3 regions of the Micromonospora sp. NPDC049081 genome follow, and region 2 is predicted to be linked to each of the others. Evidence: riboswitches for the same ligand, from Rfam matches in the RefSeq annotation. Region 2 holds a riboswitch; each other region holds the start of a gene.

Region 1 (7,631 bases), on a different contig from region 2:
GGTGTCACCGGTGCCACGTAGGTCGGGCATGAGCACTTCATGGCCTGCGGCAACCAGCAGCGGCTCCACCTCCCGCCAGATCTCCTTGGTGTGCGGAAAACCATGGAGCAACAGGACGGGGCTTCCGGCACCGGCCCGGCGCACGCTCACCCGGAGATCATCGAGCTGGATCATCTCGATCGTCGAACGGTGGACCCGGGCGGCACGCCTCATCACGACTCCTAGTTACCATTGGTTACCAGGAAACGATAGGAGAGCTTGGGTGAGCACGAAAGAAGGCACATCAGGCACGCTTGGTCACCCTGAGGTAACCACCGAACGGCACGGTGACCTCTTCGACGCCAACTGCCCGACGCGGCTGCTGCTCGACCGGGTGGGATCGAAGTGGACCGTCATGATCGTGTTGCTGCTCGCCGACGGACAGGAGCTGCGGTTCGGTGCGCTGCGCCGCCGCATGCCGGGTGTGTCCCAGAAGATGCTCACCCACACCCTGCGTCAACTCGAAGACGACGGCCTCGCCCACCGCCGGGTGGAACCCACGAGTCCGCCCGCCGTGCACTACTCGTTGACAGCGCTCGGCGACACGCTCGTCGGTCCTCTGCGCGAACTCAAACGCTGGGCCGAGCTGAACATGGGCGCGATCGACGCGCTGCGTACGGCTGCGGTCAAGGCCCGTCACGACCAGTAGGCAAGGAGGGCGGGCGGATCCTGTCACGGGGTGATGGTCGAAACCCGCGTACCCCCGGCAGGCTGACGCCAGGCCGGCACCCCGACCGGATGGAAGCCAGCACCACCCCGGTCCTTCCGTCGTTTCCGGGTGGGCCGCCTGCCCGGTCAGCCCGGCACGCCCTGCTGCTCCCGCTCCCGTCAGCCGCCCGGGCAGCGGTTGTCGCCGCCGCTGAGTTCCACGCAGTGCCCTGGCGGGCCGGGCGTCGTGTCTGCCGGCACCGGAGTGAGACCCCGCCCGACGGATGCGGCGAACGGTAGGGCGGGCACGGCGATCACGACGGTCAGCACCAGGAAGACGATCGCGGTTCGGACCAGCCGCAGCCGGTACGCGACGAGCGCGATGACTGCCGGGCCGGCGACCGCCACCAACGCGGCGACCAGCAGGGCCCGGCTCGCCTGGCGTCCGAGGCCCACCAACTCGTCGGGCCGGCCGTCGTAGTTGGCGTTCCACTGCGCCAAGCCGATGCGCAGCCACCACGCGGCTGCCGCGATCAGCCCGCCGATCCAGACCAGGACCAGGAGCCCCACGATCGGGCCACCCCACCGACGTGCGCCGGCCGCCTCAGACGTCATGCGGTCCAGCGTGGACGGCCCGACCCGACCGGGCATGAGTCGGCGTACTCAGCGCGCCCGTCGAGGCTGTGTTCGTCGGCCCGGGGACATCCGACCGCAGTCAGGCGCGGGCGCTCGGGGCTGGTTTCTCCGTGAGCTGCCACCGGTCGCCGTGACCCGCGGCGATCACGACCGCCTCGACCAGTCGTCGGGCCGCCGCCGGGTCACCGGCGAGTGCGCTGGTGGCTCCGAGGCCGACCGGTGGCCCGCCGGCGAGGCTCGCGGCCACGGCGGTCAGCCGCCGGTCGCGGTCCGGCACGTCGGCGGTCGCCGCGAACCCGACCACCGCCGCCCAGTCGGTGACCTGTCCCATCCGCACGACCTCGTCGTCCCACAACAGATCCAGGATCCGCACGAGGTCGCCGAAGCCCGGCTGGTCGGGGAGCGCGGTGAAGGTCAGCAGGTGTACGGCGGCCTGCTTGCCGAGCGTGGCGCCGGTGGCGATGTCGGTGCTCAGGGCGATCCGGATCTCGTCACCGGTGAACCCCGAAGCGAAGTCCGGCGGGGGAGGCCTCCGGTGCAACGGCGGCGCGGTGTCGGGGTCGGTCAGCAACTCCGCCACCCGCCGGCACTCCACACACGGCGGCAACGTGGTGATGTCCAGGTACGTGTCCCTGCGGTACGCCTCGTAGGCAAGGTCGATCGCCCACTGGTCATTGCCCCAGACCGGACGCTCCGGAGTGGAGCACAAGGTGTATCCCCGACTCCCGTACTCGCCGGCGCGTTCGAGAGCGAGATCCACCGACAGGTGGTGGAACGTGCCGTCCGTACACGGTCGAGGTGTCATCGTGTCCTCCACACCACCGGGTGCTTCGCCGGTCGTCGGTGACAATGAAGTCTACCTGTCTCGGGCAGTATTCCGGATTGCCGATTACTACCCTGCGCAGATCCAATGGTAATCCCATCACCGTCAAAATCCATCAATGGGTATTCAGGAAGTCGACGGGGGATCGACCCAAACCCGTATTGCAGAGCCGAAGCGCACTGTCGTCCACAATAAAAATGAGGATTCAGCTGTGCGGCCAGCGGTCGTGGTGGACCGCCTCGGCGAGAGGTCGGCGTCGACGCCACCCGTGCCGTTCCAGGTCGGGCACGGACTCCAGGTGGGTGACCGGCCCGACGCAGAGCCAGGCCACCGGCCGGATGCCGGCCGGTACGCCCAGCAGTCCGGCCAGGAACGACTCCCGGTAGAAGGAGACCCACCCGACGCCCAGCCCTTCGGCGGTGGCGGCGAGCCAGAGGTTCTGGATGGCCAGGCAGACCGAGTAGAGACCGGCGTCGGCGATGGCGTGCCGCCCGAGCACTGCCGGGCCCCACGCTGCGGGTCGTACGTGACGACGACCGACAGCGTCGACTCCAACACCCCGTCGATCTTGATGCCCGCGAACCGTTCGGCCGCCGCGCCGTCCAGGGTGGCGGCGAACGTCGCCCGCTCGGCCTGCACGTGCCGGTGGAACCGACGACGGATGGCAGGGTCCCGGACCAGGACGAAGTCCCACGGCTGTGAGTAACCGACGCTGGGTGCGGCGTGCGCGGCGTCCAGGATCCGGTGCAGGGCGCCGTCCGGCACCGGTTCCCCGGTGAACTGGGCCCGGACGTCCCGGCGGCGGTGGATGGCGTCGTAGAGTTCCACAGGCAGGCTCCCGCTGCGCTCGGCCCACCCCGGACGGGCGGGCGGTCGACGCGAGGCCGGTCTTCGGACTCCCGGATCGACGCCAACCCGTCCGCCTTCCCAGCCGTACGGCCAGTGGCTGCGCTCCTCGCGCCTGGACGGTCGCTCCCCGGTCACCGCGGCGGGCCCGTGCCGGAATCACACCGGCTTCCCGATTCTCCCCGCACCCGCGGGGCACCTCGCACGATCATGCCGCCGCCGATGCTAGCCCGTGCCGGTGACGCAGGCCGGCCACGCCCCCGGCGGGCGGCGGGCGGTCACCCGCGCGGACTCCACCCCGGCGGTGTGCCCGCCGATCGCGAAGATCCTCCTGCCGCTGGTGACCGCCGCGCCTTCACGATGGGCGGTGGTGGTGCCGGTGACCGTCGCCCAGGTGCCGGTGTCGGGTGAGTACGCGTCCACCCGGGTGGTGTCCACGCAGTCGACCGGTCTTCCCGAAGGGTCGGTGACCAGTTCACAGCCACCTGTCGCATAGATCCGGCCGTCCGGGCCGGTCGTGGCGTCGACCAGACACCGCCGGCTGGGAAGCGGCGCGAGAGTCGCCCAGGTGTCGGTGGTGGGCGAGTACGCCTCGACGACGTCGAGGACGTTCAGGACGCCGTCCCCGCAGCCGCCGATCGCGTAGATCCGCCCGTCTGGTCCGCCGGTCACCCCCATCTCGTTGCGCGGTGTGGGCATCGACGCCGCGGTGGTCCACCGGTCCACCGTCGGTTCGTAGACCTCCAGGGTGGACAGCGAGCCGTGACGGTCCCCGCCGACGGCGTAGACCCGGCCGTCGGTGCCGGCCGTCGCGGCGAGCAGTTGCCGTCCGCTGGGCATCGACGCGACGGGCACCCAGTGGTCGCCGCCCGGCGTCAGGGCGAGCACGGAGCTGAGGAACGGTCCCTCGGCACCGGGAGAGCTGCCACCGATCGCGTAGACGCGCCCGTCCCCGCCGGTGGCCGCCGCGTGGCGGTACCGGGGCTGGGGCAGCGACGGACCGGCCCTCCACCGCCGCGTCCGAGGCGTGTAGACCTCCACCACCGTGGTGACCGAAGCCGCGTCGGCACCCCCGATCGCGAAGATCGACCCGTCCGGCGCCGTGGCCGCCGCCAGCGCGAAGCGGGAACTCGACAGCGCGTCGTCGGCCCGCCAACGGAGGGCGGGTCGGTCGCCCCTGACGGCGGCACCGGCGACGGGTGCCGGCAACTGGGCCACCGCGACGGCAATGGCGAGGAACAGCGTCCTCCATGGTGCGACGCGGCCGAGAATGCGAATTGTCGTCACGACTGGGCGCTCCCTTCGCGCTGAGTCGACGGGCGTTTTCCGCTGATCGGCAGGCTAGCAGTCCGGCGTACGCGGCAGCCGCGAAGAACCTGCCAATTTCCCCGAGGGTGAAAATGGTGTCGTGGCTGATTGTGTGTTCGCTCGGGGAAGCTGTTGCCGGTCACCTGTCGGGGTAGTGTCGCGCGATGCGGAAAGGAATTGTCCTCACCTGTGCCGTGGGTGGTGCCGGCGTCGGGCGGGGAGCGCGACGACGTGGTCGTCGCACCGGCTGCCGCCCGTGGTGAGGGGGTCGGCACCCAGCGGGACGGTCCGGCCGCCACGCCGGGCGGCGCGTCGGCGTGACGTTACGGGGCTGTCCGGCCGGCCAGGTCCGCACCCGGTCCCCGGCGGGATCCTGGTGGTGCACCGCCCTCCGGCGGAACACCCCTCGGGTCCATCGACCCGGCACCGGTCGGGCGTCCGCCACGCGCAGTGACCGCCGACTGCGCCGAAACCGGGACGGTTCACCATGATGGGCAGCGCTACGGACACCTGACCATGAGCCATGCGGACCAGCTCAAATCATCCGCAACCCCCGCCGGTGAACTTCCGGCCGGCCATCGATACGTATTGACGCACCTCATCGCTAATGTTACCGTCAGTCATACTCTGGTCGCTAGCTGTGGCAATAGATCGAAGCAATATCCGGCACCGACCGATGACGCTGTCCAAGTTGATTCACCGTAGGTCACCCCGTGGCGAAACAGCGCCGGGTTCGCTCCCGGGCACTGACATCTCTGTGATTACGCGACACGAGTTTGCGCTTTTTCGACAGATTGCGGGTGTCTGTAGGAAGGAGAGGTAGTGACCGAGGCCCCGGTGGATTCGGCACACACGACGGATTCGGCTGAACTGCCACTGTCGTTCGCCCAGGAACAGTTGTGGTTCCTCGACCAACTCGCCCCCGGCACACCGACGTACAACGTCGCCGTGCTGTACCGGATCGACGGCGACCTGGATCACTCGGCACTACAGACCGCGATGACCCGGGTCGTCGCCAACCACGACATCCTCCGCGCGCGCTTCGACGCGCACGACGGCGTTCCCTACCAGGTCATCGCAGCTCCTCCGGAGCAGGCGCTCGTGATCGACGACTTCACCGAAGCGGGGGAACTCGGGGAGACCCGTGCCCTCGACGCGGCGACCACGCTGACACGGACACCGTTCGACCTGGCCGTGGGCCCGCTCTACAGGTTCCGCCTGTTCCGCGTCGCAACGGAACGACACCTGTTGTCCATCGTCATTCACCACATCGTGTGTGACGGCTGGTCCATCAACCTGATCAGTGACGAGATCCGCAGGTCGTACGCGGCGATCCGGCAGGGTCACGAACTCCCGGCCGGCCGGGCCGCCACCGACTACGCCGATTTCGTCAAGGCCCAGCGGGTCGCCTTCGAAGACGGCACCTTCGAAGCGCAGCTCACCTACTGGAAGTCCCAACTGTCGGGCCTGCCGGCGTTGAACCTGCCGGCTGACCACCCGCGACCGCCGTACACCGTCCACCGCGGCGAACACCTCAGCCGGGTCTTTCCGGCATCGACCGGTGCCACCGCGCGCCGCCTCGCCCGGTCGCAGAAGGTCTCGCTGTCGATGCTCCTGACCGCGGCCCTCGGGGTGGTCCTGTCCCGTTACACCGGTGAGGAGGACCTCGCCGTCGGCACCACCGCACTCGGCCGGTCCGATCCCGACCTGGAACAGGTCGTCGGCATCTTCGTCAACGCGGTGGTGCTGCGGCTGGACCTGTCCGGAAAGCCCACCTTCGCCGAGCTGCTCGATCGGGTCAAGGACACCTCCCTGCGGGCCTACGAGCTTCAGGACGTGCCGTTCGAGCGGGTGGTCGACCGCCTTGCCGTCCCCCGCGACCCCAGCCGCAATCCGTTGTTCGACGTCCTTCTCCAGGTGCTCAGCGAGGAGACCGGCAGCGGCTCCCTCGACCTGCCCGGAGCCACCATCAGTGTGGTCGACCAGCAGACGATGCACTCCCGGTTCGACCTGTCGCTGACCTTCGCCGAGTCGGCGACCGAGCTGCGGGTGTCGGCGGAGTATTCGACGGAGCTGTTCGCCCGGTGGCGCATCGAACAACTACTCACCCACATCGAACGCGTCCTGACCGGTGCGGCCGCCGACCCCGGCATCAGGGTGTCCGAGATCGACCTGCTGTCCGCCGACGACCGGGCCGAGCTGATGCGGCTGGGTCGCGGTCCGGACGACGCCGTCCGCTCCGATCCCGTGCACGTCCTCGTCGCGGAACGGGCCGCAGCGGCACCCGACTCCGTCGCGGCGGTCTTCGAGGGCGTCGAGCTGACCTACGGGGAACTGGACCGACGTGCCGCCGTCCTCGCCGCCCACCTGAGGCACCGGTGCGGGGTCAGACACGAAGAGTTGGTGGGGGTCGCGATGGACCGCGGCCTGGACGTCCTCGTGGCGTTCCTCGGTGTCGCCAAGGCGGGCGCCGCGTACGTGATCCTCGACATCGACCACCCGGTCGGCCGCCTGGAGTTCATTCTCGACGACACCGACGCACACGTGGTGCTGACCACGAGCGACCTGCTCGCCAGCCTTCCCGAGCCCCGATCACGTCGTTACCTGTGCCTGGACCGCGACTGGCCGGACATCGAGTCCGCCGGGGCCGGGGGAGCAGGCGACCCGCTCGACGAGGTGAGCACCGGGGACTCGTTGGTCAGCGTGATCTACACCTCCGGTTCGACGGGCCGCCCCAAGGGGGTGCTGACCGAGCACCGGGCGCTGGTGTCCTACCTGGTCCCGTTCGCCGAGACCTTCAAGTTCGGCCCCGGCGACCGGATCCTGCAGTTCGCGTCACTCGCCTTCGACCTGTGCCAGGCAGAGGTCTACACCGCGCTCATCAGCGGCGCCACGCTCGTGTGTGCCCGCCGGGAGACCCTGCACTCGACGGAGTCGCTGTCCGCGCTGATCCGCGACGAGCACATCACCTTCGTCGGCGCACCTCCGACGCTGCTGGCGCTGCTCGACGACGGCCCGTACCCGCACCTGCGCCACGTGTTCACCGGAGGTGAGGCGTGCCCGGCCGAACTGGCCAACCGGTGGAACGTCGCGGGTCGGACGTTCGTCAACGGCTACGGCCCCACCGAGGCGGCGATCGGCGTGACGCTGCACGTCGTACCCCGCGGGGAATACCGGACCTCGCCGCCCATCGGCGGGCCCATCACCCGACGTCGCTTCTACGTCGTCGACGAGCAGTTGACGCTGGTGCCGGTCGGGGTGCCGGGTGAACTGCTGATCGGTGGCGACGAGGGGCTTGCCCGCGGCTACCTCAACCGCCCCGACCTGCACA
Region 2 (7,631 bases):
GAGCCACTCGACGTCGTGACCACCGGCGGCGATCAGGGCGTGGATCAGGGCGTCCCCGTCGGTGGGCGGGGGCGCGTCACCGAGGTGGTATCCGGCGGCGGCGAGGGCGGCGAGCAGGCGTACCGCCGAGGCGGGGGTGTCCAGGCCGACGGCGTTGCCGACCCGGGAGTGCTTCGTCGGGTAGGAGCTGAGCACGATCGCCAGCCGCCTGTCGGCGGGGGGCAGGTGCCGCAGCCGGGCCTGTCGGACGGCGATCCCGGCGACCCGGGCGGCCCGCTCGGCGTCGGCGGCGTAGACCGACAGTCCGTCGGCGTCGATGCGTTTGAACGAGAACGGCACGGTGACGATCCGGCCGTCGAACTCGGGGATCGCCACCTGCATCGCCGCGTCCAACGGGGACAGTCCGGCGTCGCTGCCGGCCCACTGGTCCCGGGTGCTGGTGAGGCAGAGCGCCTGGATCACCGGCACGTCGAGGGCGGCGAGCGCGCCGACGTCCCAGGCGTCCTCGTCGCCGCCGCCGGAGGCGTCGGCGGCGACCGTCCCTCCGGCGGCGAGGACGGTGACGACGAGCGCGTCGCAGCGGGCGAAGAGGTCCAGCGGCCCGTCGCCGGGGGTGAGCCCGCGCAGCGATCCGCAGTAGATCGGCAGCGGGTTCCCCCCGGCCGCGTCGACCGCGTCGGCCAGGGTGTGCACGAAGTCGGTGTTGCCGGCCAGCGCGTGCGCCCGGTAGAACACGATGCCCACCGTGGGCCGCCCGTCGCCGTCCGCCCGCCGCCCGTCCGGCCCGGCCGCCGGTTCCGCCCGGTCGGTCGGGGCGGTCGGGTCGGTCGGGGGTCGACGGTCGAGGATGCCGTACGGCGGGGTGGGGGTGGGCGGGTCGAAGCCCTCACCGGTGAGCAGGACCGTGTCGGACAGGAACCGGGCCAGCTGGGCGAGGTTCGCCGCGCCCCCCTCGACCAGGTAGGACAGGGCTTCGGTGGCCACCCCGGAGGTCACCGTGGAGGCCGCCATCAGCTCCGCGTCGGGCACCGCCTCGCCGCCGAGCACGATCGTGGGGACGCCGGAGCCGAGCACCGCCGCGAGGCCGTCCGGCCACGCCTGCCGACCACCGAGCAGCCGTACGACGGCCAGGTCGACCCCGTCGAGCAGGGCCGGTACGGCGTCCACGTCGACCCGGGTGGGGTTGGCGAGCCGGTAGTCGGCGGCGCTGGCCCGGGCGGCGAGCAGATCGGTGTCGGCGGTGGACAGCAGCAGGATGCGCACGTGCGGCTCCGGAGAGTGACGTCCGGCTCGACCACAGGGCCGGGCCGAGCGGGGCGGGAGGGACGCCGGTCAGCGGCGGCGGAGGTACGACGCACCGCCTGCGGCGGGGTACCCGGACCGGCCGTCAGCGGTACGTGGCAGGCCGACCGCCCCGGCGGCGGCCGGCGACGGTGGGAGAGGTGCGAGCACGCGGCGGCGCGGGCTCGACGGTGATACAAAAATCACCGACCGTGACGGGGTCGGCAGTGACGCTGTGCGTCATCGGGTCCTCCTCGGGTGTCCACGCCCTGGGGTTCTCCGACGGCCGAAGTATCCTGGCTTCCGGATCGACGCTCACCCCCGGCCTTCCAACCGTGCACGCACGGTCGTGACTCACGAGGGGGGATCGCTCCCCGGTGACAGTGGCGGGACCGCGTCGGAATCGCACCGACTTCCTTCACTGCCGTCAGGCCGCGAATGCTGCCACACTCCTCACCCCGAGGTCAACGGTGGCCACCGGCCCCGCGACGGCACCGATCGACCCCTGTGGCGAGGCCGGCAGCCGTCCGCCCCGCGCATCCCACGGGTGGTTCCGGCCCCGCCCGACGGCCGACCCGCAGCCGCCCCGTGCGGCGCACCCGCAGATCCTCCGAGGCGACCCGCAACCCGCGTCCGCCGGCCGCCCACCGGCCGACGCGGAGCCGATCGAGGCACCCGCCCCGGGGCCGACCGTCCCGGGGCCACTCGTCCGGGGCCACTCGTCCGGGGCCGCCCGTCCCGGGCGGTCGGAACACCTCTCTCGCACGCTGTCGAGCTGATGACGTCAACGACTCGGGGTCGGCACGGTCCGACCCGGCCCGACCGGACGGGCGCCGGGCCGGGCCGCGCCGGGCCGGGCCGTCCCCCCGGACCGGGCGGGCGTCGGGCCGGGCTGCCCCGGGCCGTCCCACCCGGGGGGACCGATCCGTCACCGTCATCAGCTCGAAAGGGCCCGCGACGACATACCCACACCCCTGGCCCGCAGCCGCCGGGGCGGCCAACGGCCGTGCCCACCACCACGGCCACACCCCACGGCCCGTCCCCACAGACACCCACCCCCGCAGACCCCCGGCCATGCTCCACGCAGCGGCTGAGGGGTCAGCGGAGGTGACGCTCGGGGTGGGTCCGGTTCCAGGCCCGCATCCGCTCCGGGTATCCGGTCTTCGCCGCCTCGTAGAGGGGCACCGCGTGCCGGTGGGCCAGCTTCGCCGCCGTACGTGGGGAGCCGGTGCGGCGGCGGATCCACTCCCCGTCGTGCGCGATCGCCACCACTGTGGTGTCGGTGGCGGTCGTCTCGGGTTCGAGATAGAACTCCACCCCCCGGTGGGTGGCCACGAAGTCCGACAACGCGGTCAGGTCGTCCCGGGTGGCCTCCCGGTCGAGCTTGGTCGGGATGCCCTCGTCAGCCCGGGTCCGTCGGCTGAACCAGCCCATCTGCCCGTCCTCTCCTCGGCGTCCCTCCAGTGGAACACCCCTGTCTGGCAGGGCGCTGCGAGCCCGGTGACAACCGGCTGGACGGGGCAGACCTCGACGTCCCCGGGCGTACGCGCCACGCCCGGGACCGTTCAGCCCAGGGCGGCCAGCTCGTCGGGGGTGAGTCGCAGCGCGGCGGCTGCGACGTTCTCGGCGAGGTGGGCCGGGTCACCGGTACCGGGGATGGCCAGCACATGCGGGCCCTGGTGCAGCGTCCAGGCGAGGCGTACCTGCTGCGGGGTGGCGTCGTGGGCGCGGGCGACGGCGCGTACGGCCGCATCGTGGTCGGTACGTGCCCCGCCTTCGCGGTTGACGCCGGTCAGGGAGAAGAACGGCACGTAGGCGATCCCCCGGGCACCGCACTCACGGACCATGGCGTCCTGGTCGCCGCGGTTGTCCAGGGCGTAGTTGTTCTGCACGCAGACCACCGGGGCGATGGTCTGCGCCTCGTCGAGGTGGTCGACGCGGACGTTGGACAGGCCCAGGTGCCGGATCAGGCCGGCGTCGCGCAGCTCGGCCAGCGCACCGAAGCGTTCGGCCACGGAGTCCGGCGCGGGCCGCTTGACGATCCGCAGGTTGACCAGGTCGAGGTGGTCGCGGCCGAGCCGACGCAGGTTCTCCTCCACCTGGGCGCGCAGCTGCGCCGGGCTGGCCTCCTCGCGCGTGCCGGTCGTCGGGTCGGCCCGGAAGCCGACCTTGGTGGCGATGACCAGCCCTTCCGGGTACGGGGCGAGGGCGGCACGGATCAGTTCGGTGGCGTACCGGGCGGGGCCGGTGCCGACCTTCAGGGTGCCGCCCGGTGAGACGTAGAACGCGGCGGTGTCGATGTGGTCGACGCCCAGTTCGACGGCCCGGCGCAGGACGCGCAGCGCCCGGTCCCGGTCGGGGTGGGCGGTGAGCCGCATCGAGCCGAAGCCCATCCGGTGCACGGTGCGGTCGCCCAGGGTCCAGCGGCCCGCCGCTGCGGCGGTGATCTCAGTTGGCATCCGGCGACCCTAGCCAGCGGCGACGCCCCGGCGTAACGGCCGCGCACCCGATACCGGTGCGGGCCGGGAGCTGTTAGTTTTTCTGTACTGGAGCGGTGTGTGGCGACAGCCCGACGCCGGCCGGTGGACGAGTCGCCGGCACCAGGGCCAGCGTCGGGATCAGCAGCACCGGCACCACCAGCAGGGCGTGCAGGATGCCGACGTGGTCACCGAGCAGACCCAGCAGCGGCGGGCTGGCCAGGAACGACGTGTAACCGATCACCGCGACGACGCTGACCCGGGCGGGGGCGTGCTCCTCGTCGTCGGCGGCGGCGCTCATCCCGACCGGGAAGCCGAGCGACGCGCCGAGCCCCCAGAGGACCACCCCGACGACGGCCAGCGGGCCGGAGCCGGCCAGCACCGCCAGCAGCGAGCCGGCGGCGGCCAGCAGGATCGTGCCGATCAGCACCGGCACCCGGCCCCAGCGGTCGATGGCCACGGTGCCGACGGTCCGGCCGATGGTCATGCCGGCGACGAAGACCCCGAAGACGGCTGCCCCGGCGGCCTCGCTGACCCCGTAGCCGTCGACGAAGGCGACCGCCAGCCAGTCGTTGGCGCTGCCCTCGGTGAACGCCATCACCAGCACCAGTGCGCCGATGAGCAGGGTGCGCGGCTCCCGCCAGGCCGCGAGCAGGCCACCCCGGCGGGCCGACGCGGCACCGTCCGCGGTGGAGGCGGGCAGGGCGGGCAGGAAGTTCCGCGCCCCGAGCAGGGTGCCGCCGAGCACCACCGCCGCCAGCACCGCCAGGTGGACGGTGATCGGCACACCGAGCCGGGCCGCACCCGCGCCCAGCCCGGCACCGGCCACCGAGCCGAGGCTCCAGGCGGCGTGGAAGCGGGGCAGGATGGTGCGGCCCAGCCGTTTCTCCACCGCCGCGCCCTCGACGTTCATGCCCACGTCGCAGGTGCCGGAGCCGTAGCCGAGGGCGAACAGGCCGACCGCGACGCCGGGCAGCGAGCCGAGCGGGGTGGCGACGCCCACCCCGGCCAGCCCGACCGCGACCAGCACGGTGGAGGCGACGACGGTGCGGGCCGGGCCGAGCCGCTGGGTCACCAGGCCGGCGCTGGTCAGCGCCAGCACCGCGCCGCCGGACATGGCCAGCAGCAGCAGGCCGAGCCGGCCGGCGCTGAGGCCGAGCGCGTCGCGGACCGCCGGGACCCGGGAGAACCAGCTGGCCACGGCGAGGCCGTTGAGGGCGAAGACCACCGCGACTCCGGTACGGGCGGCCCGCACCACCCGGGGCGCGACGGTACGGGGCTCGGTGGCGGCGTTCACGGCAGTGCGGTCCCTTCGGCCGGGGCCCGTCCCCGGGGTGGGCACGACGGTCCTCACCAGAGATCTCACACCGGTTTCGTCACGGCCACAAGCACGATGTGCCCCTTACCGCAGCCCACCACCCCACCGCCCCCACCCCCACACACGCCCCCCACCCACCCCCACTCAACGCCCCCACCCCCACTCAACGCCCCCGGCCCCGGCTTTCCCCGGTGATCAAGAGGTTTGCGTCAGAAAATCCCCGGCAGGTGACGCAAACCTCTTGATCACCAAGCGAGGTGCGGACCTAGGGGGGCGGGGACGGGGGGTGGGGGGTGGGGGTGGGAGTTGGGGGGCGGTTGTTTCGGGTTGGTGCCGTCGGGGTTCGATGCGGATCCGGTGCGCGCGGAAACGGAACCGGCAATGTCGACAATGGTGGTCAACCGTCCAGGATATCTGCCGTTCACCATTTCCGTACTGTCCGAACAGTTGGGCGTTCCGGTAAGATCGGGGACAGGCGGATGACCGATCTAGGACTGCCGACTGTGAAGTGGATCACACACAATGTGACCCATGACAACCGGACTCTGGCGCGGCCGGGCGGTACGGGCGGTGGCGTGCCTCGCCCTGGTGGCGTCGCTCGCCGGCTGCATGCAACTCAACCTCGGCCTGACCGTCAACGCCGACGACACCATCGACGGGCAACTCCTGCTGACCGCGGACAGGTCCGTGCTCAGCAACCGCAACAAGAACATCGCGGTGGCCTACGCCGAACTGCGGGAGAACATTCCCGGCCTGCCCGTCGGCGAGGAGACCGTCTACCAGGACGAGCGTTACTACGGCGCGCAGATCACCTATCGGCACACCCCGTTGAAGGATTTCACCAGCGAGAGTGTGAATCTTGTCCGCGACGGTGATCTCTACCGGTTCAGCCTGCCGCTCGATCCCAAGAAATACGGCGGAAAAGTGGCCGAGCAGAATCCACAGAACCAACAGGCGTTCATGCAGCTGATGTCGTTCGAGATATCCGTGACCTTTCCCGGGCGGGTGATCGACACCAACGGCACCCTCAGCGGGCGCTCGGTCAGCTGGAAGGTCGTGGCCAACCAGCCCAAGCCGGCCGAGCTACGGGCGATCGCCGAGGCCCCGCCCCGACCGAACCCGTCGGCCACCCCGGTCGCCGCCACCGGCGACGACGACCCGGGTTCCTTCCCCTGGCTGCTGGTGGCCGGTGCGGTCCTGCTCCTGCTGCTGGCCGGTGGGGTGGTCACCGTGCTGCTGCGCCGCGCCCGTGCCACCACCGTCCCGTCCACCCCGCCGGGCCCGACCGGCACCACGGGCGGGGCCGCACCGACCGATCGTCCGGGGCCGGTCTGACCCCGGCGCACCACCACGGCACCCGGGCGGCCCGCCCCACCGGCCGTCGCACCTCACCACCCGCACCTACCCTCCCCGCACCACTCGAAGGGGGATCGCCGTGAACGATCTCTTCACCTGGGCCGCCCTCGGCAGTGTCGCCGGCGCCAGCGCCGCCACCCTGCTCACCGCCAACGTCGTCGGCGGACTGATCGGCCCGAACAGCGACAAGGCCCGCAAGTGGATCGCCCTGGGCGTGGCGCTGACCCTGTCGTACGCCACCGCGGCGTTCGCCACCGGGGCCGGCGGCGAGAAATGGCTGATCGCGTTCTTCAACGGCCTGGTCATCTTCTCCGCCGCGCTGGGCGTCAACCAGCTGCCGCCCGGCAACCGGCAACCGACCCAGGCGTCGGCCGGCCAGCTCGCCCAGGGGCGCGAGCCCCGCTTCGTCCGTTCCTGGGTCTGAGCGGAGGCGCGTCATGATCTTCGGAATCGTCAGTGCCGCCGTCCACGTCCTGTGCGGGGCGACGCTCGGGGTCCTCACCGGCGGGCCGGTCGGCCTGCTCGTCGGGGCGGTCGTCGGCCTGCTCGTCGGCGTCCCGTTCGGCTGGTCGGTCGCCGCCGCCCGGGTGTACGGCCCGGACGCCCGGGGCGTGCTGCTCTTCGTCGTCGACCACACCTGGAGCCTGCCGAACACCGCCGTCGGGGCGCTCTACCTCGCCCTGCACCTGGTCTTCGGCCACTCGCTGGACCGGCCCACCTCGCAGCACAGCTGCCGGGTCAACCTGGTCGAGGGGGTGTCCCCGCGCTACGCCACCACCATCGGCACCGTCTGCGCCGGGTCCGGCCCCGGCATCCAACGCCACGAGGACGTGCACATCTTCCAGGCCCGGCTGCTCGGGCCGCTCTACCTGCCGCTGGTCGTCGGAAACTACGTCCTGTTCACCGTCGCCCCGGTGTGGCTGCTCTGGCACGACCACACCAACGCCCCGATCAACCGGTTCACCAGGTACTTCGAGATCGGCGTCTACCCGCACGTGTGGAACGAGGCCATCGCGTACCGCATCCAGGGGACGCCGCCGCGATGACCGGCGACGGGCGGGGACCGGTCGAGGCGGCCACCGCCGCGCTGGCGGCCTGGCTGGCCGGGGTGGCCGGCGAGGACGTCCCGGTCGGCCCGCCCACCGACGGGGGTGCCGGACTGACCCTGTGGCCGCTGGCCCTGCGGCCGGCCCGGCAGA
Region 3 (7,631 bases), on a different contig from region 2:
GGTGCCCGCCGGTCGTACCGTCTTCGCCGGCCACGGGATGCGGGCCGGCTACGCGGGCCGGTCGGTCTTCGCCGGTGACGGGGTCGACCTGACCATCCGGGGTCCCGAACGGATCGCCCTGACGGGGCCCAACGGTGCGGGCAAGTCGACGCTGCTGCGGCTGGTCGGCGGCCGGCAGGAGCCGGAGGCGGGCACCGTCGCGCGGGCGTCGGGGCGGGTGGCGTACCTGTCGCAGCGCCTCGACCTGCTCGATCCGACCCGGACGGTCGCGGAGAACCTCGCCGGGTTCGCCCCGGCGCGGACCGGGGCGGAGCGGCTGAACCTGCTGGCCCGCTTCCTGTTCCGGGGTGCCCGCGTCCACCTGCCGGCGGGGGTGCTCTCCGGCGGTGAGCTGCTGCGCGCCACCCTGGCCTGCCTGCTCAACGCCTCACCGGCACCGCACCTGCTGCTGCTCGACGAGCCCACCAACAACCTGGACCTGGTCAGCGTGGCCCAGTTGGAGAGCGCGCTGCTGGCGTACCGGGGGGCGTTCGTGGTGGTCAGTCACGACGACCGGTTCCTGGCCGGGATCGGCGTGGATCGCTGGCTCCGGCTGGCCGACGGCCGGCTCACCGAGGCCGGGCTGCCGGAGTGATCCGGCCCGGCCGTCCGACGCCGGGGGCCGTCGTGACGGGGCAGAGGTAGACGTTCGTCCATGGTAGAAAGAGGACGCACGCTGCTGCTACGGGGAGGTAACCGTGCGTCACTTTGTCATGCGAACAGATCGCCGTCGTCCGGGCCGATGGTCGCTGGCCGTCGGGATGGTGGCCGCCTGCGTGGCGGCGACCCTGGCCGGCCCGCCCGCCGCCCAGGCCGGGCCGGGCTGTCCGGCGGGAGCGGTCATGAACGTGGTCGCCCACCAGGACGACGACCTGCTCTTCCTCAGCCCGGACCTGCTGCACGACGTACAGGCCGGCCGCTGCGTCCGGACGGTCTTCGTCACGGCGGGCGACGCCGGCCGGGACAGCACCTACTGGGGCGGCCGGGAGACCGGGGCCAAGGTGGCGTACGCCCAGATGGCCGGGGTCGCCAACACCTGGACCCAGGCGGACGCCGGCATCAGCGGGCATCCGATCCCGGTCTTCACCCTCACCGGCAGGCCCACCGTCTCGCTGGTCTTCCTCCGGCTCCCGGACGGCTATCCCGGCGGCACCGGGCACCCGAACACCGGTTCGCAGAGCCTGCAGAAGCTCTGGCTCAACGGCATCTCCACGATCACGTCGCTGGGCGTCGGCGCGTCCAGCTACAGCCGGGCCGCCCTGATCAGCACCCTGGCCGGGCTGATGGCCTCCTACCAGCCGACCGCCGTCAACACCCAGGACCACGTCGGCGGGTTCGGCGACGGTGACCACAGCGACCACCACGGCGCGGCCTACTTCGCCCAGGCCGCCGAGCAGGCGTACGTCGGGTCGCCCACGTTCACCGGCTACCACGATTACAAGATCAAGAACTATCCGGTGAACCTGGGATCGACCGACGTCGCCGGCAAGTCCGCGGCCTTCTTCGCCTACGGCCAGTACGACGACGGAGCCTGCACCAGCCTGCCCACCTGTGCCGGCTACGACTACCCGGCCTTCCTCCAGCGGCAGTACAAGGTCCTCGGCCCCAACCTGGCCCGCACGGCGACCGTCACCGCGACCAGCCAGGACACCGGCAGCGGGCAGACGGCGGCCAAGGCCGTCGACGGGGTGATCGCCGGCTGGCCCGACGACCCGACCCGGGAGTGGGCCACCGTCTTCGGCGGGGTCGGCACCCAGCTCACCCTGAGCTGGTCGGGCCCGCGCACCATCCGCCGGGTCGTCCTCTACGACCGGCCCAACCCCAACGACCAGATCACCGGCGGCACCCTGCTGTTCAGCGACGGCACCTCCACGGCCGTCGGCGCCCTGGACAACGGCGGCGGCCCGACCGAGGTCATCCTCCCGGCGGCGAAGACGGTGACCAGCGTCACGCTCACCGTCACCGGGGTCGGCGGCGGCACCGTCAACGCCGGCCTCGCCGAGATCGAGGTGTTCGGCAACGCCGGCCCCTGAGCGGGCGGCCGGGGCCTGGTCCGGTGGTCGCACACCCCACCACCGGACCGGGCCCCGGCCGCGCCGGTCAGAATTCGTCGTCGAAGGTGACGCTGCCGCTGACCCCCACCTGGTACGCCGACACCCGGCGCTCGAAGAAGTTCGACAGCTCCTGCACGTCCTGTAGCTCCATGAACGCGAACGGGTTCTGCGCGCCGTAGCGCGGCGCGATGCCGAGCTGGGTGAGCCGCCGGTCGGCGACATGCTCCAGGTAGGCCCGCATGTCCGTGAGCGACAGCCCCGACACGCCCTGGTCGAGCAGGTCCTCGGCGAACTGCACCTCGCACTCGACGGCCTCGGCGAGCATCTCGGTGACCTGACGTTCCAGGTCGGCGTCGAACAGGTCCGGCTCCTCCCGCCGGGCGGTCTCCACCACGTCGAAGGCGAACGCCATGTGCATCGACTCGTCGCGGAACACCCAGTTGGTGCCCGACGCCAACCCGTTGAGCAGGCCCCGGGACCGCAGGAAGTAGACGTAGGCGAACGCGCCGTAGAAGAACAGCCCCTCGATGCAGGCGGCGAAGCAGATCAGGTTGAGTAGGAACGCCCGCCGGTCCGCCCGGGTACGCAGCTCCCGCAGCTCGAAGACCGAGTCGATCCAGCGGAAGCAGAACTCGGCCTTGCGCCGGATCGACGGGATGTTCTCGATCGCGGCGAACGCGGCGAACCGCTCCTGCTCGTCGGGGACGTACGTGTCGAGCAGGTTCAGGTAGAACTGCACGTGCACGGCTTCCTCGAACAGCTGCCGGGACAGGTAGAGCCGGCCTTCGGGAGAGTTGACGTGCTGGTAGAGGTTGAGCACCAGGTTGTTGGCGACGATCGTGTCACCGGTGGCGAAGAACGCCACCAACCGGGACACCAGGTGCCGCTCGGCCGGTGACAGCCGCTCCAGATCGGCCAGGTCGCCGTGCAGGTCGACCTCCTCCACCGTCCAGGTGTTGCGGATGGCGTCCTTGAACCGGTCGAAGAAGTGCGGGTAGCGCATCGGCCGCAGGGTGAGGTCCATGCCGGGGTCGAGCAGCAGCTGCCGCCCGGCGGTGCGGGGTTCGTCGACGGTGGTCACTGGCACGCCTCGCAGCTCTCGGGGTTCTCCAGGGAACAGGCCAACGCCTCGGCATCGGCCGTGACGACCGGGGCGACGGTGACGGTGGCCTGCTGGATCCGGGTCGCCGGACGCGACCGCAGGTAGTAGGTGGTCTTCAGCCCGGACTTCCAGGCGTGCAGGTACATCGAGGACAACTTGCCGATGGTCGGCGCGCTGAGGAACAGGTTCAGCGACTGCGACTGGTCGATGTACGGCGCCCGCGCGGCGGCCAGGTCGATCAGCGCCCGCTGCGGCAGCTCCCACGCGGTCCGGAACAACTCCCGCACCTCGACGGACAGGTCGACGATGCCCTGCACCGAACCCTCGGCCCGCTTGATCTGGTCGCGGATCTCCGCCGTCCACAGGCCGCGGGCCTTCAGCTCGCGTACCAGATAGGTGTTGATCTGGAGGAACTCCCCGGACATGGTCTCCCGCTTGAACAGGTTGGACACCTGCGGCTCGATGCACTCGTAGCAGCCGGCGATCGACGCGATCGTGGCGGTCGGGGCGATCGCCACCAGCAGCGAGTTGCGCAGGCCGTGCGCCGCGATCCGGGTGCGCAGCGCCGCCCACCGCGCGGTCTGGGTGGGTTCGACCCCCCACAGGTCCGGGTGCAGGTCACCCCGGGCCGCCCGGGTCTGCGGGTACGCCGGGTGCGCGCCGAACCGTTCGGCCAGGCCGGCCGACGTCTCCAGGGCGGTCAGGAAGATCTCCTCCTGGACCCGGGTGGACAGCTCCCGGGCCCCGGCCGAGTCGAACGGCAGGCGCAGCGCGAACAACGCGTCCTGCAAACCCATCAGCCCCAGCCCGACCGGGCGCCAGCGCGGGTTCGACGCCGCCGCCTGCTCGGCCGGGTAGTAGTTGATGTCGATCACCCGGTCCAGGAACACCACCGCCGTCCGGACCGTGGCGCGCAGCTTCTCCCAGTCGACGCCGTCGTCGGTGAGGTGCGCGCCGAGGTTGACCGACCCCAGGTTGCACACCGCCGTCTCGGTGTCGCTGTTGACCTCCAGGATCTCGGTGCACAGGTTGGACAGGTGGATCGTGTTGCCCGGCACGCCGGTCTGGTTGGACAGCCGGTTCGACGGGTCCTTGAACGTCATCCACCCGTTGCCGGTCTGCGCCAGGGTGCGCATCATCCGCCCGTACAGGTCCCGGGCCTTCACCGTGCGGACCGCCTTCTTCTCCGCGACCCGGTACGCGGCGTCGAACTCCTCGCCGTACAGGTCGGGCAGCTCCGGGGCGTCCGACGGGTCGATCAGCGACCAGTCGCCGTCGGCCTCGACCCGGCGCATGAACTCGTCGGGGATCCAGTTGGCCAGGTTGAGATTGTGGGTACGCCGGGCCTCCTCACCGGTGTTGTCCCGCAGCTCCAGGAACTCCTCGATGTCCGGGTGCCAGGGTTCCAGGTAGACGCAGGCGGCACCCTTGCGCCGGCCGCCCTGGTTGACCGCCGCCACCCCGGCGTCGAGGGTCTTGAGGAACGGCACGATCCCGTTGGACCGGCCGTTGGTGCCCCGGATCAGCGCGCCCCGGCCCCGCACCCGCGACCAGGAGATGCCGATGCCGCCGGAGAACTTCGACAGCTTCGCCACCTGGTGGTAGCGCTCGTAGATCGAGTCCAGCTCGTCGCGCGGCGAGTCGACCAGGAAACACGACGACATCTGGGTGTGCCGGGTGCCGGAGTTGAACAACGTCGGGGAGCTCGGCAGGTAGGCAAGCGACGACATCAGCCGGTAGAACCCGACCGCCTCGTCGGGCGTGGTGGACAGCCCGCAGGCCACCCGCAGCAGCCAGAACTGCGGGGTCTCCACCACCAGCCGCGACTGCGGGTGCCGCAGCAGGTAGCGGTCGGCCACCGTCCGCAGCCCGAAATACTCGAACCGCAGGTCACCGGCCGGGTCGACGGCGTCGTCGAGCTGCCGGGCGTGCCGGGCCACGAACGCGGCGGTGTCGTCGGCGATCAGGCCGAGGCCGTGGGCGTACCGGATGGACTCGCTGAAGCAGGTCACCTCCTGCCCGCGGACCTCCTCGTCCACGTAGGCGGCCAGCAGCCGGGCCGCCAGCCGGGAGTACTGCGGTTCCGTGCCGATCAGCTCCGCCGCCGTCTGGATCGACAGCTTGTCCAGCTCGGCGGTGGTCGCCCCGTCGTAGAGGCCGCTGATCGTCCTGGTGGCCACCCGCAGCGGATCGACCTCGTCCAGGTCGGTGGCCCACCGCGCGACCGCCGTGACGATCCGGTTGACGTCGACCGGCTCGGTGTCGCCGTCGCGCTTGCGTACCCGCATCGCCGGCCGGCGTGACTCCGCGCCGTCGACCTCGGACGGTGGGCGTTCCGCTACGTTCGTCATGACCTCTCCTCGCTGTCACCGATGGTCATCGGACGCGGGAGAACGCCAACGGGCACGGCGCGACGGCCGGCCCGGGTGCTGGCGTCGGTCGTCCCGCGCGACCTCCGACCGCCGCGCGCAGCAGCGCACGGCGCACTGGCAGGTCTTCGGACTCGCGGGCGTGACCGGGGTCGCCGGTCGCCTACTGGCCGTCGCTTCCCAGACCTGGCGGTCCAGTGCTCGATGACGGCGGTCGTTCCCACTTACCGCTGCGGGGCAGTCCCGGATTTCCACCGGGTTCCCTGTTGCCTCGACCGGACCACCGGGCCCGGTCGAACCAGCTGCGTGGCACACCATATATGGCGTGGATGGGGGAGAGGCAACACTAGATGTCGCGTCGGCGTGTCAGATAACTCTCCTCCGACCGGTCGGTGGCCCGCAGTGACGCCAGCAGCCGCAGGGCGTCCGCGTCGGCGCTGCCGGGCTCGGCGGTGAAGACCAGCAGCACCGGGCCGGGGTTGCCGGGCAGCGGGTAGGTGTCCCAGTCCAGGACGATGTCACCGACCCCGGGGACCTGGAAGGTCTTGGTGCCGGTGACCGACCCGCGCACGTCGTGCCGCGACCACAGCCGCCGGAACTCGGCGCTGCGGATGCTCAGCTCACCGACGATCGCGGTGGCCCGGGGATGGGTGGGGTCGGTGGCGACGGCGGCACGCATCATGCCGATGTAGTCCAGCGCCTGCTGCTCCCAGGACGCGCAGCGCCGCACCGGGGACGCCGCCTCGTCGAACATCAGCAGCAGCATGTTGAGCCGGCCCGGCGGGAGGTCCGCCGGATCGCCGAGCAGCGCCACCGCCCACGCGTTCCAGGCGAGCAGGTCCAGGTGGCGGCCGAGCACCACCGCCGGGGTGTCCAGCACCCGCAGCAGCCGGCGGGTGCGCTCCGGCACCCGCTCCGGGCCGTGGTCCACCCGGGCCGGTACCGGCCGGCGGGCGGCGCGGGCCAGGGTGAACAGGTGCCGGCGTTCCTCGTCGTCGAGGGCGAGCGCGGCGGCGAGCGCGTCCAGCACGTGGTCGGACGGGCGGACCTCCCGGCCCTGCTCCATCCGCTGGTAGTAGTCGGTGCTCAACCCGGCCAGCAGCGCCAGCTCCTCGCGGCGCAGCCCGGTGACCCGCCGTCGCCCGCCCGGCTCCAGGCCGACGTCGCGGGGGTGCAGCCGGCCGCGTCGGGCGCGCAGGAAGTCACCGAGTTCGCGGGCGTACGGATGGGTCATGGGGCCAGTGTGACGCGGCCCGGACCGGGGTGGGTAGGACTGCGGGACCTAGGCGACCGGGGACGACCGAGCCCGGCCGGGCGGCCCCTAACGTCGGCGTCCCACCCCGACCGCTCAGGAGCAGCAGATGACCTGGACCGCCGACCACATCCCCGACCAGCACGGCCGTACCGCCGTCGTGACCGGCGCGAACTCGGGCCTCGGCCTGGTCACCGCCACCGCGCTGGCCCACCGTGGTGCGCACGTCGTGCTCGCCGTCCGCGACACCGCCGCCGGCCGGCAGGCCGGCCGGCGCATCGGCGGGAACGTCGAGGTACGTGAGCTTGACCTCGCCTCCCTCGCCTCGGTCCGGGCGTTCGCGGCGGGACTGGCCGCCGCCCATCCGAGGATCGACCTGCTGGTCAACAACGCCGGTGCGGTGCTGCTCGGCCCGCGCCGCACCAGTGTCGACGGCCACGAGCTGCACCTCGCCACCAACCTGCTGGGCCACTTCGCGCTGACCGGTCTGCTGCTGGACAACCTGGCCGCCGCGTGGGCGGCCCGGGTGGTCCACCTCAGCTCGATCACCCACCGCAACGCACACCTGGACTTCGCCGACCTGATGGGCGAGCGCGGCTACCGGGGCGCCGCCGCGTACGGCCGGTCCAAGCTCGCCACCACCGTCTTCGGCGTGGAGCTGGACCGGCGGCTGCGCGCCGCCGGAGCACCGGTGCTCAGCGTGCTGGCCCATCCCGGTGTCACCCGCACCAACCTGACCCCCCGGGCCATGGCCCACCGGGGCCGGCGTGGCCGGGTGGTCGCCTGGCTGGGCCTGCTGGCCACCCAGCCGGTGC

Evidence for each region. A riboswitch is a leader RNA that binds a small molecule or an ion and turns the genes downstream of it on or off. The one in region 2 is predicted to bind cobalamin.
Region 1: it holds a riboswitch for cobalamin, as region 2 does, so the genes downstream of both, bluB (5,6-dimethylbenzimidazole synthase) here and cobN (cobaltochelatase subunit CobN) in region 2, are expected to answer to the same signal.
Region 3: it holds a riboswitch for cobalamin, as region 2 does, so the genes downstream of both, AB0B63_RS00240 (ribonucleoside-diphosphate reductase subunit alpha) here and cobN (cobaltochelatase subunit CobN) in region 2, are expected to answer to the same signal.

Annotation. Positions count from the first base shown of each region.
Region 1 covers NZ_JBEZEK010000014.1:38,347-45,977, forward strand. The annotation lists gene AB0B63_RS20430 (alpha/beta fold hydrolase) at 1-213, opposite strand, end outside; gene AB0B63_RS20435 (helix-turn-helix domain-containing protein) at 263-688, shown strand; gene AB0B63_RS20440 (hypothetical protein) at 868-1,302, opposite strand; gene AB0B63_RS20445 (hypothetical protein) at 1,403-2,128, opposite strand; partial or broken gene bluB (5,6-dimethylbenzimidazole synthase) at 2,352-2,974, opposite strand; cobalamin riboswitch at 3,011-3,210, opposite strand; gene AB0B63_RS20455 (kelch repeat-containing protein) at 3,218-4,279, opposite strand; gene AB0B63_RS20460 (hypothetical protein) at 4,478-4,621, shown strand; gene AB0B63_RS20465 (amino acid adenylation domain-containing protein) at 5,123-7,631, shown strand, end outside.
Region 2 covers NZ_JBEZEK010000013.1:128,996-136,626, forward strand. The annotation lists gene cobN (cobaltochelatase subunit CobN) at 1-1,263, opposite strand, end outside; cobalamin riboswitch at 1,571-1,700, opposite strand; gene AB0B63_RS19995 (hypothetical protein) at 2,380-2,715, opposite strand; gene AB0B63_RS20000 (aldo/keto reductase) at 2,847-3,740, opposite strand; gene AB0B63_RS20005 (MFS transporter) at 3,814-5,055, opposite strand; gene AB0B63_RS20010 (DUF3153 domain-containing protein) at 5,608-6,411, shown strand; gene AB0B63_RS20015 (hypothetical protein) at 6,512-6,856, shown strand; gene AB0B63_RS20020 (glycine zipper family protein) at 6,870-7,478, shown strand; gene AB0B63_RS20025 (carboxypeptidase-like regulatory domain-containing protein) at 7,475-7,631, shown strand, end outside.
Region 3 covers NZ_JBEZEK010000001.1:79,671-87,301, reverse strand. The annotation lists gene AB0B63_RS00255 (ABC-F family ATP-binding cassette domain-containing protein) at 1-634, shown strand, start outside; gene AB0B63_RS00250 (PIG-L family deacetylase) at 753-2,072, shown strand; gene AB0B63_RS00245 (ribonucleotide-diphosphate reductase subunit beta) at 2,140-3,117, opposite strand; gene AB0B63_RS00240 (ribonucleoside-diphosphate reductase subunit alpha) at 3,171-5,546, opposite strand; cobalamin riboswitch at 5,666-5,882, opposite strand; gene AB0B63_RS00235 (helix-turn-helix transcriptional regulator) at 5,911-6,798, opposite strand; gene AB0B63_RS00230 (oxidoreductase) at 6,926-7,631, shown strand, end outside.